3 regions of the Paraoerskovia marina genome follow, and region 2 is predicted to be linked to each of the others. Evidence: predicted binding sites of a transcription regulator. Region 2 holds the regulator's gene; each other region holds the start of a gene.
The links. The regulator Rex, encoded in region 2, represses fermentation and respiration genes when NADH is low (regulators of the CRP and FNR family bind a similar motif). The targets are predictions, from matches to a motif close to CTTGTGAANNNNTTCACAAG.
Positions count from the first base shown of each region.

Region 1: pflB (formate C-acetyltransferase) is a predicted target of Rex. The motif match lies at 2,049-2,068, and genes of this name have one in related genera.
Region 3: adhE (bifunctional acetaldehyde-CoA/alcohol dehydrogenase) is a predicted target of Rex. The motif match lies at 1,088-1,107, and genes of this name have one in related genera.

Region 1 covers NZ_LT629776.1:1,771,032-1,776,195, reverse strand. The annotation lists gene pflB (formate C-acetyltransferase) at 1-1,998, opposite strand, end outside; gene dxs (1-deoxy-D-xylulose-5-phosphate synthase) at 2,122-4,017, opposite strand; gene BLU20_RS07900 (GuaB1 family IMP dehydrogenase-related protein) at 4,127-5,164, shown strand, end outside.
Region 2 covers NZ_LT629776.1:2,749,088-2,754,251, forward strand. The annotation lists gene BLU20_RS12510 (cytochrome c biogenesis CcdA family protein) at 1-79, opposite strand, end outside; gene BLU20_RS12515 (TlpA family protein disulfide reductase) at 82-678, opposite strand; gene BLU20_RS12520 (histidine phosphatase family protein) at 723-1,373, opposite strand; gene BLU20_RS12525 (MarR family winged helix-turn-helix transcriptional regulator) at 1,401-1,877, opposite strand; gene BLU20_RS12530 (YceI family protein) at 2,052-2,600, shown strand; gene BLU20_RS12535 (redox-sensing transcriptional repressor Rex) at 2,676-3,344, opposite strand; gene BLU20_RS12540 (glutaredoxin family protein) at 3,341-3,631, opposite strand; gene BLU20_RS12545 (HAD family hydrolase) at 3,691-4,539, shown strand; gene BLU20_RS12550 (30S ribosomal protein bS22) at 4,620-4,718, opposite strand; gene BLU20_RS12555 (acetoin utilization protein AcuC) at 4,849-5,164, opposite strand, start outside.
Region 3 covers NZ_LT629776.1:1,420,837-1,426,000, forward strand. The annotation lists gene BLU20_RS06375 (prolyl oligopeptidase family serine peptidase) at 1-1,022, opposite strand, end outside; gene adhE (bifunctional acetaldehyde-CoA/alcohol dehydrogenase) at 1,179-3,881, shown strand; gene ligA (NAD-dependent DNA ligase LigA) at 4,107-5,164, shown strand, end outside.

The sequences.
Region 1 (5,164 bases), 980 kb from region 2:
CCCGTCCTGGGACTCCTCGTACGGCAGCTTGGCCACCGACAGCGCCGAGGCGAGCATGCCGTGCGTGTCACGGCCGTTCATCGGGTTGGCCCCCGGGGAGAACGGCTCGCCGGCCCGACGGCCGTCGGGCGTGTTGCCCGTCGCCTTGCCGTACACGACGTTCGAGGTGATCGTCAGCACGGACTGCGTGGGCACCGCGTCGCGGTACATCGTGTGCCGACGGATTTTCTCCATGAACGACTCGACGAGCTCGACGGCGATCGAGTCGGCGCGGTCGTCGTCGTTGCCGTAGGCGGGGTAGTCACCCTCGGTGACGTAGTCGACGACGACGCCGCGGTCGTCGAAGACCGGGGTGACGCTCGCGTACCGGATCGCGGAGAGCGAGTCGGCCGCGACGGAGAGTCCGGCGATCCCGCAGGCCATGGTGCGCAGCACGTCCTTGTCGTGCAGCGCCATCTCGAGTCGCTCGTACGCGTACTTGTCGTGCGACCAGTGGATGCAGTTGAGCGCCTCGACATAGGTCTCCGCGAGCCAGTCCATCGTCTTGTCGAAGCGCGCACGGACGTCGTCGTAGTCCAGCGGCTGCCCCTCGGGGACGGGCGCGACGGTCGGCGAGACCTGCTTGCCCGACACCTCGTCGCGACCACCGTTGATGGCGTAGAGGAGCGTCTTGGCCAGGTTGACCCGCGCCCCGAAGAACTGCATCTGCTTGCCGACGGCCATCGGTGACACGCAGCACGCGATCGCCGCGTCGTCGCCCCAGGCCGCACGGATCTCGTCGTCCGACTCGTACTGGACGGCGGAGGTGTCGATCGAGACCTGCGAGCAGAAGTCCTTGAATCCCTGCGGCAGCTTGTCCGTCCAGAAGACGGTCATGTTCGGCTCGGGTGCCGGGCCCAGGTTGTAGAGGGTCTGGAGCATCCGGAAGGAGTTCTTGGTGACGAGCGGGCGCCCGTCCTCCCCCATGCCGCCGATCGTCTCGGTGACCCACGTCGGGTCGCCGGAGAACAGCGCGTCGTACTCGGGGGTGCGCAGGAACCGGACGATGCGCAGCTTGATCACGAAGTCGTCCATGATCTCCTGGGCCTGCTCCTCGGTGAGGACGCCGGCCGCGAGGTCGCGCTCGATGTACACGTCGAGGAAGGTCGAGGTGCGCCCGAGCGACATCGCGGCGCCGTTCTGCTCCTTGACCGCGGCGAGGAAGCCGAAGTAGAGCCACTGCACGGCCTCACGGGCGGTGGTCGCCGGGCCCGAGATGTCGTAGCCGTACGAGGCCGCCATCTCCTTGAGCTCGCCGAGCGCACGGATCTGCTCCGAGTGCTCCTCGCGCTCGCGGGCGATCTTCTCGCTGAACGGCTGGGTCTCGAGCGTGAGCTTGTCGACCTTCTTCGCGGCGACCAGCTGGTCGACCCCGTAGAGCGCGACGCGGCGGTAGTCACCGATGATCCGGCCACGGCCGTAGGCGTCGGGCAGCCCCGTGATGATGTGCGAGCTGCGTGCGGCGCGGACGTTCGGCGGGTAGACATCGAAGACACCCTGGTTGTGCGTCTTGCGGTACTCGGTGAAGACCTTCTTGAGGTTCTGGTCCACCGGGTAGCCGTAGGTGTTGAGCGCGCCCTCGACCATGCGCCATCCGCCGTTCGGCATGATGGCGCGCTTCAGGGGGGCGTCGGTCTGCAGGCCGACGATGAGCTCCGCGGCCTCGTTGATGTAGCCGGGCTCGTGCGCGGTGATGCCGGCGGGCACGTCGTAGGAGACGTCGTAGACGCCCTTCTCGCGCTCGGCCGGGAACATCGCGCTCAGCTGGTCCCAGATACCCGTGGTCCGGGCGGTGGCGCCGGCGAGGAAGGTCCCGTCGCCCTCGTAGGGCGTGTAGTTCTCCTGGATGAAGTTCCTGACGTCGACCTGGTCGCACCAGGGGCCCGGAGTGAATCCGGCCCAGGCAGCGACAGGTGCGTCGTCACCGGTGGTCTGCGCAGCCTGCGAAACGCTCGTCATTCGTGTCTCCTCCGTGCGGCGAGGACGGTCCGTCGTCGCCCCTTTAGGATATCGTGAATGTATTCACAAGGCGCGTCAAGATTCCGTGATGTCGGAGATAGACGCGGATCACACCGCGCGGCGTCAGGCTCGGCCGAGCGCGCCGAGGACGTCGCGCACCACGTCACCGGCCGTCATCCGCTGTGCGTCGAGGATCTCCGACCGCTCCGCGGTGTCGAGGAACTCGTGTCCGATGCCGGCATGGACGAACCTCGAGCCCGCCCCGGCCTCCGCCGACCTCTGGGCGATCGCCGCACCCACCCCGCCGTCGACGAGCCCGTCCTCGACGGTGACGACGACGTCGTGCTCCGGGACGAGCTTGACCACGGCGGGCGGCACCGGCAGCACCCACGTCGGGGCGACGACCGTCGCGGCAACGCCGTGCAGAGCCAGGGACGAGGCCGCGTCGAGGGCGACGGGCACCATCGAGCCCACGCCCACGACGAGCACGCGCGGCGCGTCCGGGTCGCCCGTGTGCCGTGCGAGCACGTCGACGCCGTCGATCGTGTCGACCGCCTCGATCGGCGCGGGGATCGCACCCTTGGGGTAGCGGACCACGGTCGGTGCGTCGTCGACGTCCACGGCCTCGCGGAGCGCCGTGCGCAGGGTCTTCTCGTCCCGGGGCGCGGCGAGACGCAGACCGGGGACGATGCGGAGCATCGCCATGTCCCACATGCCGTTGTGGCTCGCCCCGTCCGACCCGGTCACTCCGGCGCGGTCCAGGACGAACGTCACACCCGCCCGGTGAAGGGCAACGTCAAGCAAAACCTGATCAAAGGCTCGGTTAAGAAATGTCGCGTACACGGCAACGACCGGGTGGAGGCCGGCGAAGGCCATTCCCGCCGCGGAGGTAGCCGCGTGCTGCTCGGCGATCCCGACGTCGAACGTGCGGTCGGGGAACTCCTGGGCGAACGGAGCCAGGCCCACGGGGTGCAGCATCGCCGCAGTGATCGCGACGACGTCCTTGCGGTCGCGCCCGATCTCGACGATCTCGTCGGCGAAGACCGACGTCCACCCGAACCGCGACGGTGCCACGGGCAGCCCGGTCTCCGGGTGGATCTTGCCGACCGCGTGGAACCGGTCCGCGACGTCCTGCTCCGCCGGGCTGTACCCGCGGCCCTTCTCGGTGATCGCGTGGACGATCACCGGCTCACCGAACGCGCGTGCGGCGCGCAGCGCGCGCTCCATCGCCTCGACGTCGTGCCCGTCGACAGGACCGATGTACTTCATCCCGAGGTCCTCGAACATGCCCTGCGGGGCGACGACGTCCTTGAGGCCCTTCTTGAGCCCGTGCAGCCAGTCGTAGGCGAAGCGGCCGGGCGCGCCGCCACGGGTCAGGGCACGCTTGCCCCACCCGAGGAAGGCCTCGTACCCCTGGGTGACCCTCAGGGTGTCCAGGTGGTGCGCGAGGCCGCCGATCGTGGGCGAGTAGGAGCGGCCGTTGTCGTTGACCACCACGACCAGCCTGCGGTCCTGCGACTCCGCGATGTTGTTCAGCGCCTCCCAGGCCATGCCGCCCGTCAGCGCGCCGTCGCCGATGACGGCGACGACATGGCGGTCCGTCAGACCACGCACGACGTTGGCCTTGGCGATCCCGTCGGCCCAGCTCAGCGCGGTCGACGCGTGAGAGTTCTCGACGACGTCGTGCGCGGACTCCGCCCGGCTCGGGTAGCCCGACAGCCCGTCCTTGGACCGCAGCTCGGAGAAGTCCTGACGCCCCGTCAACAGCTTGTGCACGTAGGACTGGTGGCCCGTGTCGAAGACGAAGGTGTCGGTCGGCGAGCGGAAGACACGGTGCATCGCGACCGTCATCTCGACGACGCCGAGGTTGGGCCCCAGGTGTCCCCCGGTCCGTGAGACCGAGTCGACGAGGAAGTCCCGGATCTCCTGGGACAGCCGGACGGTCTGGGCGCTCGAGAGGCGTCGTACGTCCTCCGGCGACGTGATGCCGGCCAGCAGTGGCCCGCGACTTGACGACATGGGTGCTCCGTTCTCCATAGCCGGACCACCATAGGCGGTCGACCGGCCCGATGGTGACACCGCCGTGGCATGTGCGCAGTGTCACAGACCACCACCGTAGACTCAGGGTATGCACTTCCTCTCCGATCAGCACCCCACGACGGACCTCACCTACGGCGACGTGTTCATGGTTCCGTCCCGCTCCGAGGTCACCTCACGGTTCGACGTCGACCTCGCGACGGACGACGGCACGGGGACCACCCTCCCGCTCGTCGTCGCGAACATGACGGCGGTCGCCGGGCGTCGGATGGCAGAGACCGTGGCACGACGCGGCGGGATCGCGATCATCCCGCAGGACGTGCCGACCGACGTGGTCGCGGACGTCGTCGCCTCGGTCAAGGCCAAGGACCCGGTGGTCGACACGGCGGTGACGGTCGGCCCCCACGACACCGTGCACACGGCCCTGACGCTGCTCGGCAAGCGGGCGCACGGGGCCGCCGTCGTCGTGGAGGACGAGCAGGTCCTCGGGATCGTCACCGGCGGCGACTGCGAGGGTGTCGACCGCTTCACCCAGGTCCACGCGGTGATGTCGGACGCAAGCGTCGTCGTAGACGCCGCCGACCTCGACGGCACCGACGGGCTCCGTCGCGCGTTCGAGCAGCTGCACACCGCACGGGTCCACGTCGCACCCGTCGTCCGGGACGGTGCCCTCGTCGGCATCCTCACGCGCAAGGGCGCGCTGCGGTCCAGCATCTACTCCCCCGCCCTCGACGACTCCGGCCGTCTGCGCATCGGCGCCGCCGTCGGGATCAACGGCGACGTCGCCACCAAGGCCGCCGACCTCCTGCGGGCCGGCGTCGACGTCCTCGTCGTCGACACCGCGCACGGCCACCAGACCAAGATGCTCGAGGCGCTCGCCGCCGTCCGGGCGCTCGAGCCGACCGTGCCGATCGCCGCAGGCAACGTCGTCACCGCCGACGGCGTCCGGGACCTCGTCGCCGCGGGCGCAGACATCGTCAAGGTCGGGGTCGGCCCCGGGGCGATGTGCACGACGCGCATGATGACGGCGGTCGGGCGGCCACAGTTCTCGGCGGTGCTCGAGTGCGCCGCCGCCGCCCGCGAGCTGGGCAAGCACGTGTGGGCCGACGGCGGGGTCCGACACCCGCGC
Region 2 (5,164 bases):
CGAGGCCCGCGAGAAGCGAGACCGGGACCGCCAGGAGGAGCGAGCCGGAGAACGCGGCGGTCGCGAAGTCTCCGCCCACGGTCAGAGCTCCCCGGCGTCGTCGACGAGATCGTCGAGGGTCGACGGCTCGACCTCGCCGATCACCCGGGCTGCCACGCGCCCCTCGGGGTCGAGCAGCACCGTGGTCGGGACCGCCTGGAGCGGCACCGTCCCCTGGAGCGTCGCGACGGCGGAGCCGTCCTTGTCGTCGATCGACGGGTACGACACCTCGAAGGTGCGCTCGAAGGCCTGGGCCGTCCCGGCGTCGTCGGTCCCGTTGATCCCCACGACCTGGACGTCGTCACGGTTGGTGTCGACGTCGACGAGCGTCGGCGCCTCGGCGCGGCACGGAGCGCACCCCGCGTACCAGGTGTTGAGGAGCACGACCTGGCCGAGGTAGTCGCTCGTGTCGACCGCATTGCCGTCGTAGTCGGTGCCCGTGATCGTCACCGGCTCGCTGCGCTCGTCGGGCTCCCAGGCCCGCACGGACCCGTCCCCCGAGACGTACCCCTGGTCGAGGGCATCCGCGGTCCCGGTCGACCCGGAGTCCTGGGCGCAGCCCGCCAGCACCAGGGCCGGCAGGACGAGCGCGGCCAGGACACGGGCGCGCGCCAGCGGCGAACGTCGAACGAGGGGCATGCCTGGAGTTTCCATGACGATCCTGAACCGAACCTGTGAACGCCTCAGGCGCCGGGGGTGGTGGCCGCGCCAGGGAGGAGGTCGGCGACCGGCTCGGTGTAGCTCAGCCCGACGAACCGGTCGTCCTCGAATCGCAGCGACGTCAGCGAGGCGAGCGAGCACTGCCGCTTGCGCGGGTCGTGCCAGAGCCGACGGCCCTCGAGGCTCAGCCGAGTGATCCACACCGGCAGCTGGTGCGAGACCAGCACGACCTCGTGGCCGGCGTTGGCGTCGCGTGCGGACCGCACGGCCGCCGCCATCCGGGCCACCTGATCCTTGTACGGCTCGCCCCACGACGGCCGCATCGGGTTCCACAGGTAGCGCCAGTGCTCCGGGTGCTTCAGGGAGCCGTCCCCGACGCCGAACGTCATGCCCTCGAAGTGGTTGCCCGCCTCGATGAGGCGCTCGTCGGTGCCGAGCTCGAGCCCGAGCGCCCCGGCGATCGGCGTCGCGGTCTGCTGCGCGCGCTGCAGCGGCGAGGCGATCACCGCGGTGATGTCGCGGCCCGCCTCGGGGTCAGCAAGGTGTGAGGCGACGCGCCGTGCCATCTCGTGCCCACGCTCCGAGAGATGGTAGCCGGGGATACGGCCGTAGAGGATTCCGTCTGGGTTGTGCACCTCGCCGTGACGCATGAGGTGGACCGTCGTGGTGACCATGCGCCCAGTCTCCCAGACGGCGGCCCGCTACTCGTCCTCGCGGCACGCCCGGGCGATGGAGGCCATCGCCCGGCCGAGGCTCTCGAGCTCGGCGTCGTCGAGGGCGTCGACCATGTACCGACGGACCCCCTCGACGTGGATCGGGGCCTCCTGCTCGAGGGTCTCGAACCCGTTGGGTGTCAGCGTGCATTCGATCCCACGACGGTCGCCCTCCGCCTCGGAGCGGGCGACGAATCCCTTCGCCTCGAGCCGCCGCACCGTGTGCGTGACCCGGCTGCGCGAGTACGCGAGCCCGTCGGCCAGGCGCGACATCCGCATCGAGTGTCCCGGGGACTCCGAGAGGCGGACGAGGACCTCGTACTCGCTGAGGGAGACGCTCAGGTGCTCGTCGTGCCACCGGGCCAGGGCCTCGCTCAGCCGCGAGGCACCCTCGATGTAGCGGCGCCACTGGACCTGCTGGTCCGCATCGAGCCAGCGCGGCTCACCCGTCGTCTCTTCAGGCATCCCTGCTCCCCCTTGGTCGGAACACATTTTCTATCAGGCTACGAACACTTGCGCCCGGGCCGTCCACAGCCTCGAGGCGATCTGTCTCGCGACCGCGGGAATAGACCGTGACTTCCTCGGGTTCCCACGGTACGCTTTGATTGAACATTCAACTACTTCTCGAAGGAGCACCCCATGACCGCACTGCCCACCGGCCTCACCGCCGGCACCCACGCCATCGACGCCTCGCACTCGCAGGCCGCGTTCGTCGTCCGCCACGCCGGGATCTCCAAGGTCCGCGGAAGCATCGCGATCAGCGCCGGCACCATCACGGTCGGCGAGGACCTGGAGTCGTCGAGCGTGACCGCGACGCTCGACGCCGCGTCGGTCAGCACCGGCGACGAGGGCCGCGACGGGCACCTGCGCTCGGCCGACTTCTGGGACGCCGAGTCGAACCCGACCTGGACGTTCACCTCGACCTCCGTCCGCGCCGACGGGGACGACTACGTCATCGAGGGCGACCTGACGATCAACGGCACGACGCGGCCCGTCACCCTCGAGACCGAGTTCTCCGGTGCCGCGACCGACCCGTTCGGCAACCCCCGTGTGGGCTTCGAGGCCTCGACCAAGATCTCGCGCAAGGACTTCGGGCTGACCTGGAACGCACCGCTCGAGGCCGGCGGCGTGCTCATCGGCGACAAGATCACGATCACGCTCGACGTCTCGGCGATCACCGCCTCCTGAGGACGGTCGCCCGCCCGGGCGACCACCCCGGTCATGGCCTGACGGCCACGGTTCCGCTCTCCTGCGGACCGGCCGTCAGGCCATTCCCATCTCACGGGCCTGCTTGTGGAACGCAAGGATCTGCAGCTCGGAACCCACGTCGACCGCCTGCACGTCGACGTCGTCGGGCACCTGGAGCGAGATCGGGGCGAAGGAGAGGATCCCGCGGACGCCGGCCTGGACGATCGCGTCCACCGCGTCCTGCGCCGACCGCGCCGGGGTCGCCACGATCGCGAACGACACCCGCTCGCGCTCGACCACGGCATCGATGTCGGCCATCGCCTCGACGACGATCCCGCGGACGTCCTTGCCGATCACCCCGTCGTTGTTGTCGAGCAGGGCCACGACCTTGAAGCCGCGCGAGTCGTACCCGCGGTAGTCCGCGAGCGCCTGGCCCAGGTTTCCCATCCCGACGATCATCACGCGGTGCTCGGTGGCGAGACCGAGCACCCGGTTCATCGACTCCGCGAGCGCCTCGACGTTGTACCCCACCCCGCGGGTGCCGAAGGAGCCGAGGAAGGACAGGTCCTTGCGCAGCTGTGCCGAGCTCACGCCGGACAGCTCGGCGAGGCCGGAGGACGACGACGTCCCGACCCCGCGCTCGATCAGCAGGTGCAGAGCACGCAGGTAGGTCGGCAGGCGCGCGACGGTCGCCGCGGGAACCTGGTTCCCGGTGGGGTCGGCGTTCTTTCCGGTGGGGCTCACTGCGTCACTCCTCGACGATCATCGGTTCCGCCCGGCTGTCCGCGACGCAGGGCCTTCTCCAGTCGAACGGGGTCCACGGTGTAGACGGCTCGACGAACACCGTCCACGGTGACCACCGGCACGAACTCCCCGTGCTCGTCGGCGAGCGCAGGGTCCGTGTCCACGTCGGTCTCGACCCACCGGGTGTCAGTCCGCGCGCACACGTCGGCGACGACGTCGCGCGCGACCTCGCAGAGATGACACCCGTCTCGCCCGTAGAGGACGACCCGGGCAGCATTCTCCGTCACCTTCCCAGGATAGTCGCCTGTTCGACGACCGAGTGCTCTACGCCACTAGAGTGGGGACCATGCCGCACGACGTTGGACCGGAGGACCCCGATCCCCTCGACCAGAACCCCACCGCCGACGACGACGGGGCGAACGACGGCGTCGTGGCCGCGTTCTTCGACATCGACAACACGATCATCCGGGGGGCGTCGGCCGCACACCTCGCGCATGCCCTGTACCGCAGGGAGTTCTTCGGCATCCGCGACCTGCTGCGCCTGGTGGTCCACAACGCGCGGTACCTGACGTTCGGCGAGAACAAGAAGCAGATCGACACGGTCCGCTCGCACGCGCTGTCGATCGTCGCGGGGCACACGGTCTCCGAGATCGTCGCGATCGGCGAGGAGGTCTACGACCAGGTCCTGGAGCTGCGGATCTACCCGGGCACCCAACGTCTGCTCAACGAGCACATCGAGGCCGGGCACGAGGTCTGGCTGGTCTCGGCGACGCCCGCGGAGATCGGCACGCTGATCAGCCGCCGCCTCGGCGGGACCGGCGCTCTCGGGTCGGTCGCCGAGACGGTCGACGGCGTCTACACGGGCCGCATGGTCGGCGACATGATGCACGGCAAGGCCAAGGCCGCCGGCGTGCGGGCACTGGCCGAGCAGCGGGGTATCGACCTCGCGGCCTCGTCCGCCTACGGCGACTCGCTCAACGACGTCTCGATGATGGAGACCGTCGGCAACCCGTGCGCGATCAACCCGGACGCACGCCTGCGCCGGCACGCGGCCCGGGTCGGCTGGCCCGTCCGCGAGTTCCGCGGCCGCCGCAACCGTGCCGCGCGTCGCGGTGCCGCGACGCTGAGCTGGGCCGGTGCCGTCTGGGCGGCGGCGCTCGTGGCCCGGTCGATCAAGCGCACCGTCCAGCGCTGAGGCGCCGACCGGCAAAGAACCCCCGAGACGGCGACGAGCCCGGTCCCTGACGGGGCCGGGCTCGATGCGTGCAGCGAGTGCTACTTCTTGTTGCGGCGCTGGTGGCGCGTCTTACGAAGCAACTTGCGGTGCTTCTTCTTCGCCATGCGCTTACGGCGCTTCTTGATGACGGAGCCCATAGGTTCCTCGCAATACTCGTCGGCGTTCGGTCGGATGTTGACCGGGTTCGTGGATCCCGGTCACGCATGCGCGACCGATTGAAGTCCACCAGCCATCCTACTCTCTGCAGTGGCACCCCGGAAATCCACGTCAGAACGGGTCGTGGATCCCCAGCAGAGGGAACGCGGCCTTGCGGGTCGCCTGGATGGCCCGGTCGATCCCGAGGTCGGGGTCGAACCCGTCGTCCCAGGCCGCGTACTCGACGTCCGCGGCCTCGAAGACCTCGGGCGGTTCGAGCTCGGCAAGGTCGCGGACCCGCTCGCGCCAGGCGTCCGGGACGGGGGTCCCGTCGGGAATCGGCCGGTGCGCCGCGATCCCCAGCACGTGCGCCCACGCGAACGGCACGACCTCGACGACCGCGTACCCGCCGCCGCCCAGCGCGACCCAGCGGCCGTCGCAGAGCTCG
Region 3 (5,164 bases), 1.3 Mb from region 2:
TCGTCGAGCGTCGTGAGGACGAGGTGGTGGCGCGTCCACGTCGCCCCGGCCAGCGACGTCGTCGGGCCCGGGGTGAACAGTGCGGTCAGCTCGCGACCGCCGTCGAGGAAGGTCTCGAGGTCGACGTCGAGCAGCGACCCTGCCGGGAACGTCCTGCCCCCGACGGTCCAGTCCTCGCGCAGGTCGATCACCAGCCACTCGCGGTGGAAGCCGACCTCGGCCGACGGGGGGACGTCGATCATGGTCAGGTCGCCGTCGCGCAGCAGGTAGGTCTCGGACGTGTAGAACGTGCGGGCCCGGTGGACGACGTCCCGTTCGAAGCCGGGCGTGCGGGAGTGTCCGGCACCCACCGAGAGGTCGTCCTCGTCGCCGGCGTAGACGAGCTCGGCCTCGGCGAACGGCGTGCCCCGCGTCCAGCGCACGACGGTCCGGGGGTAGCCGGACGTCGTCGTCGTGCCGGGTCCGCGGTCGGTGGCTGCGAAGACGTGGTCCTCGTCGATCCAGCCCAACGACCCCTTGGCCTGCTCGCGGACGAACCCGCCCTCGTCGGCCGGTACGAACCGGAGGTCGACGAGGTCGAACTCGCGGGTGACGTCGGCGTCGGACCCGCCGGGGGAGAGCGCGACCAGGGCGCGAGCGCAGTCGGGGCGCAGGATGCTCGCGCCGTGCCACACCCAGCTGGTGCCCTCCGCCTCGCTGAGCGCGTCGAGGTCGAGCACGGTCTCCCAGTCGGGGTGTTCCGTGCGGTACGAGTCCAGCGTGGTGCGGCGCCACAGTCCGCGGGGGTGGGCCGCGTCGCGCCAGAAGTTGTAGTAGAGGTCGCCGATCTTCGACACCCCAGGGATCTTGTCGTCCGAGTCGAGCACCTCGCGGACGGCGCGCTCCGTCTCGCGGAACCGCGACGTCGAGGCGACGTCCGTCGTCGTGACCCGGTTGCGCGCGGCGACCCAGTCGAGGGCCGCGGGCCCGTCCACCTCCTCGAGCCACGCGTAAGGGTCGGGGGACGAGGCGTCGAGGGGCATGGCACCACCCTATGTGGGGCGATGTGATCGACGTGACAGCCCGGAAGGGTGCCATTCTCGTGTCGCTCGTGAAAGTATTCACATAGCGAAGCGGCTGGCCCCACGAGCCGTTCGTCCGGACGGCGGGCCGCCGCCGCGTAGGAGGGGAACCGACAGATGGCCGCACGTAGCAAGACACCCGAGACCGTCGCCGGGACGGAGATCGACGTCCTCGTCGCGAACGGGCTCAAGGCGCTCGCCGACTACGGCTCGTTCACGCAGGAGCAGATCGACCACATCGTCACCAAGGCGTCGATCGCCGCACTGCACGAGCACGGGTCGCTCGCGCTCCAGGCCGTCGCCGAGACCCGGCGCGGAGTCTTCGAGGACAAGGCGACCAAGAACATCTTCGCCTGCGAGCACGTGCCCCACTCCATGGCGAACCTCAAGACCGTCGGCGTCATCGGCCGCGACGAGGTCAACGGCATCGTCGAGATCGCGGAGCCCGTCGGGGTCGTCGCGGGCATCACGCCGGTCACGAACCCCACCTCGACGGCGATCTTCAAGGCGCTGATCGCCCTCAAGACCCGGAACCCGATCGTCTTCGCCTTCCACCCGGCCGCCCAGGAGTGCTCGGTCGCCGCCGCGCGTGTCGTCCGCGACGCCGCCGTCGCCGCCGGAGCTCCGGTGGACTGCATCCAGTGGGTCGAGCACCCCTCGATCGACGCCACGGGCGCGCTGATGAACCACGACGGCGTCTCGCTCATCCTCGCGACCGGCGGCAACGCGATGGTCCGTGCCGCGTACTCGGCCGGCAAGCCGGCGCTCGGCGTCGGCGCGGGCAACGTCCCGGCCTGGGTCGAGCGGACCGCCGACGTCGGCCGGGCCGTGCACGACCTCGTGATCTCGAAGTCGTTCGACAACGGCATGGTCTGCGCCTCCGAGCAGGCCGCGATCCTGGACGACGCGATCTACGACGAGGCGATGGCCGGGTTCGCGCGCCTGCACGCCTACCGGACCACCGCCGCCGAGAAGGCGCTCCTCGAGAAGTTCATCTTCGGCGTCGAGGCCACCGGCTCCAACTGCGGCGACGCCAAGCTCAACGCGTCGGTCGTCGGGCAGTCCGCCGAGTGGATCGCCGCCCAGGCCGGGTTCTCCGTCCCCGAGGGGACGTCGCTGCTGCTGGCCGAGATCGACGGCGTCGGCCCGCAGGAGCCGCTGTCGCGCGAAAAGCTGGCGCCGGTGCTCGCGGTGCTGCGCTCGCACTCCCGCGAGGAGGGCATCACCCTGGCCGAGCAGATGGTCGAGTTCGACGGACTGGGTCACTCCGCGGCCATCCACACGAGCGACCAGGAGCTCGTCGAGGAGTTCGGCCACCGCGTCAAGGCCGTCCGCGTGCTGTGGAACCAGCCGTCGGCGCTCGGCGGCATCGGCGACATCTACAACGCCCTGATCCCGTCGCTGACGCTCGGCTGCGGCTCGTACGGACGCAACTCCGTCTCCAACAACGTCTCGGCGGTGAACCTCATCAACGTCAAGCGCGTCGCGCGCCGCAACAACAACATGCAGTGGTTCAAGGTCCCCGGCAAGACCTACTTCGAGCCGAACTCGATCAAGTACCTCTCGGACATGCGCGACGTCCACAAGGTCACGATCGTCACCGACGCGGTGATGACCCAGATCGGCGTCGTCGACAAGGTGCTCCGGCAGCTGGCCGCACGGTCCGAGAAGGTGTCGATCCAGATCATCGACGACATCGAGCCGGAGCCGACGGTCGGGACGGTCACCAAGGGCGCCGAGGCCATGCGCCACTTCCAGCCCGACACGATCGTGGCCGTCGGTGGCGGGTCGCCCATGGACGCCGCCAAGGTCATGTGGCTGCTCTACGAGCACCCCGAGATCGACTTCGCCGACACCCGCGAGAAGTTCTTCGACGTGCGCAAGCGCGCCTTCAAGTTCCCGCCGCTCGGCGACCGTGCCCAGCTCGTGTGCATCCCGACGTCGTCGGGCACCGGCTCCGAGGTGACGCCGTTCGCGGTGATCTCCGACCCGGCCACCGGCTTCAAGTACCCGCTGGCGGACTACGCGCTCACGCCGTCGGTGGCCATCATCGACCCCGTGCTGACGCAGACCATGCCGGCCAAGCTCGCCGCGGACTCCGGCTTCGACGCCCTGACGCACGCGACCGAGGCGTTCGTCTCCGTCTACGCCAACGACTTCACCGACGGCCTGTGCCTGCAGGCCATCAAGATGGTCTTCGAGCACATCGAGACGTCGGTGACGGTCGGCGGTGACGCCACGCTCGCCCGCGAGAAGATGCACAACGCCGCGACGATCGCCGGGATGGCGTTCGCCAACGCGATGCTCGGGATGGTGCACGCCATGGCGCACACCGTCGGGTCGACGTACAACCTCGTGCACGGGCGGACCAACGCCGTCCTTCTGCCGCACGTGATCCGCTACAACGGCGAGATCCCGGCGAAGGCCACGAGCTGGCCCAAGGCCGAGCGGTACGTCGCGCCGGAGCGCTACCAGGAGATCGCCCGCCACCTCGGCCTGCCAGCGTCCACGCCGGACGAGGCGGTCGAGTCCTACGCCCGGGCGGTGGAGGTGCTGCGCTCGAAGGTGGGGATCGAGGCGAGCTTCCGCGAGCAGGGTGTCGACGAGAAGGCGTTCAAGTCGAACCTCGACATGCTGTCCCTGCGGTCGTTCGAGGACCAGTGCGCCCCGGCGAACCCGCGCATCCCGCTGCTCGAGGACATCAAAGACATCCTCGTCGCGGCGTACGACGGGACGTCGCGGGTGGCGGTCCGCGAGGCCCGCAAGGGTTCGGCCGCGACGACCGAGGAGGCGCAGCCGACCCCGGCGAAGAAGAAGTGACGCGATAGCTTCCGCCCACCCGGCGGAAACGGGCGGCCCGGCCGCCCGTCGCGGCCCGACGACGTTCACCCCCCTTCGGCGTCGTCGGGCCGTTCGCGTACCCACGGACGGGTCCTCGACGGCGGACACCGTGCGGCGTATGTCCGGCGGTCGCGCGATGATGGGTCCGTGAGCGAGACGACGAACCCCGCACCGGAACCCGCCGACGGCACGGACGGCGCACAGATGCTCGACGAGCAGTCGGCGCAGCGTCGCTGGGCCGAGCTCGTGGCTCAGGTGGAGGCCGACCAGCGGGCGTACTACGAGGACGACGCACCGACGTCGTCCGACGCGGCGTACGACGCACGCATGCGCGAGCTCGAGGAGCTCGAGACAGCGCATCCGGGCCTCGCGACGCCCGAGTCTCCCACCCAGCGGGTGGGCGGGCAGGTGGCCGCCGGGTTCGCCCCCGTCGAGCATCGCGAGCGGATGCTCTCGCTCGACAACGCGTTCTCCACCGAGGACCTGGCGGCGTGGGCGGTGCGGGTGCACCGTGAGCTGCAGATGGACGACGACGCGCGGGTCGAGTACCTGTGCGAGGTCAAGATCGACGGTCTCGCCATCGCGCTCACGTACGAGAAGGGCCGCCTCGTCCGCGGGGTCACGCGGGGCGACGGTCGGGTCGGCGAGGACGTCACCGCGAACGTCCGCACGATCGCGGGGATCCCGCACCAGCTCGCCGGTGACCCCGGTGGACATCCCGACGTCATCGAGATCCGGGGTGAGATCTTCCTCGGCGTCGACGACTTCGCGGCGCTGAACGAGTCGCTGGTGGCCGCCGGGAACGAGCCGTACGCCAACCCGCGCAACACCGCCGCCGGGTCCCTGCGGCAGAAGGACCCCGCCGTCACGGCGTCCCGCAACCTGCAGATGTACGCGCACGGGGTCGGCGCCGTGCAGTGGGACGCCGGGGACCACGCCGAGCTGGACCGTCAGTCCGCCGCGTACGAGCTCTTCGCCACGTGGGGTGTCCCGGTCTCGCCGCACAACCGCGTCGTCGCCGGGCTCGACGGCGTGAACGAGATGATCGAGCACTACCGGGAGCACCGCCACGACATCGAGCACGAGCTCGACGGCATCGTCGTCAAGGTCGACGAGCTCGCCCACCAGCGCCGGCTCGGGGCGACGAGTCGAGCGCCCCGCTGGGCCATCGCCTACAAGTACCCGCCCGAAGAGGTCAACACCCGTCTGCTGGCCATCCAGATCGGTGTCGGCCGGACCGGGCGCGCCACGCCGTACGCCGT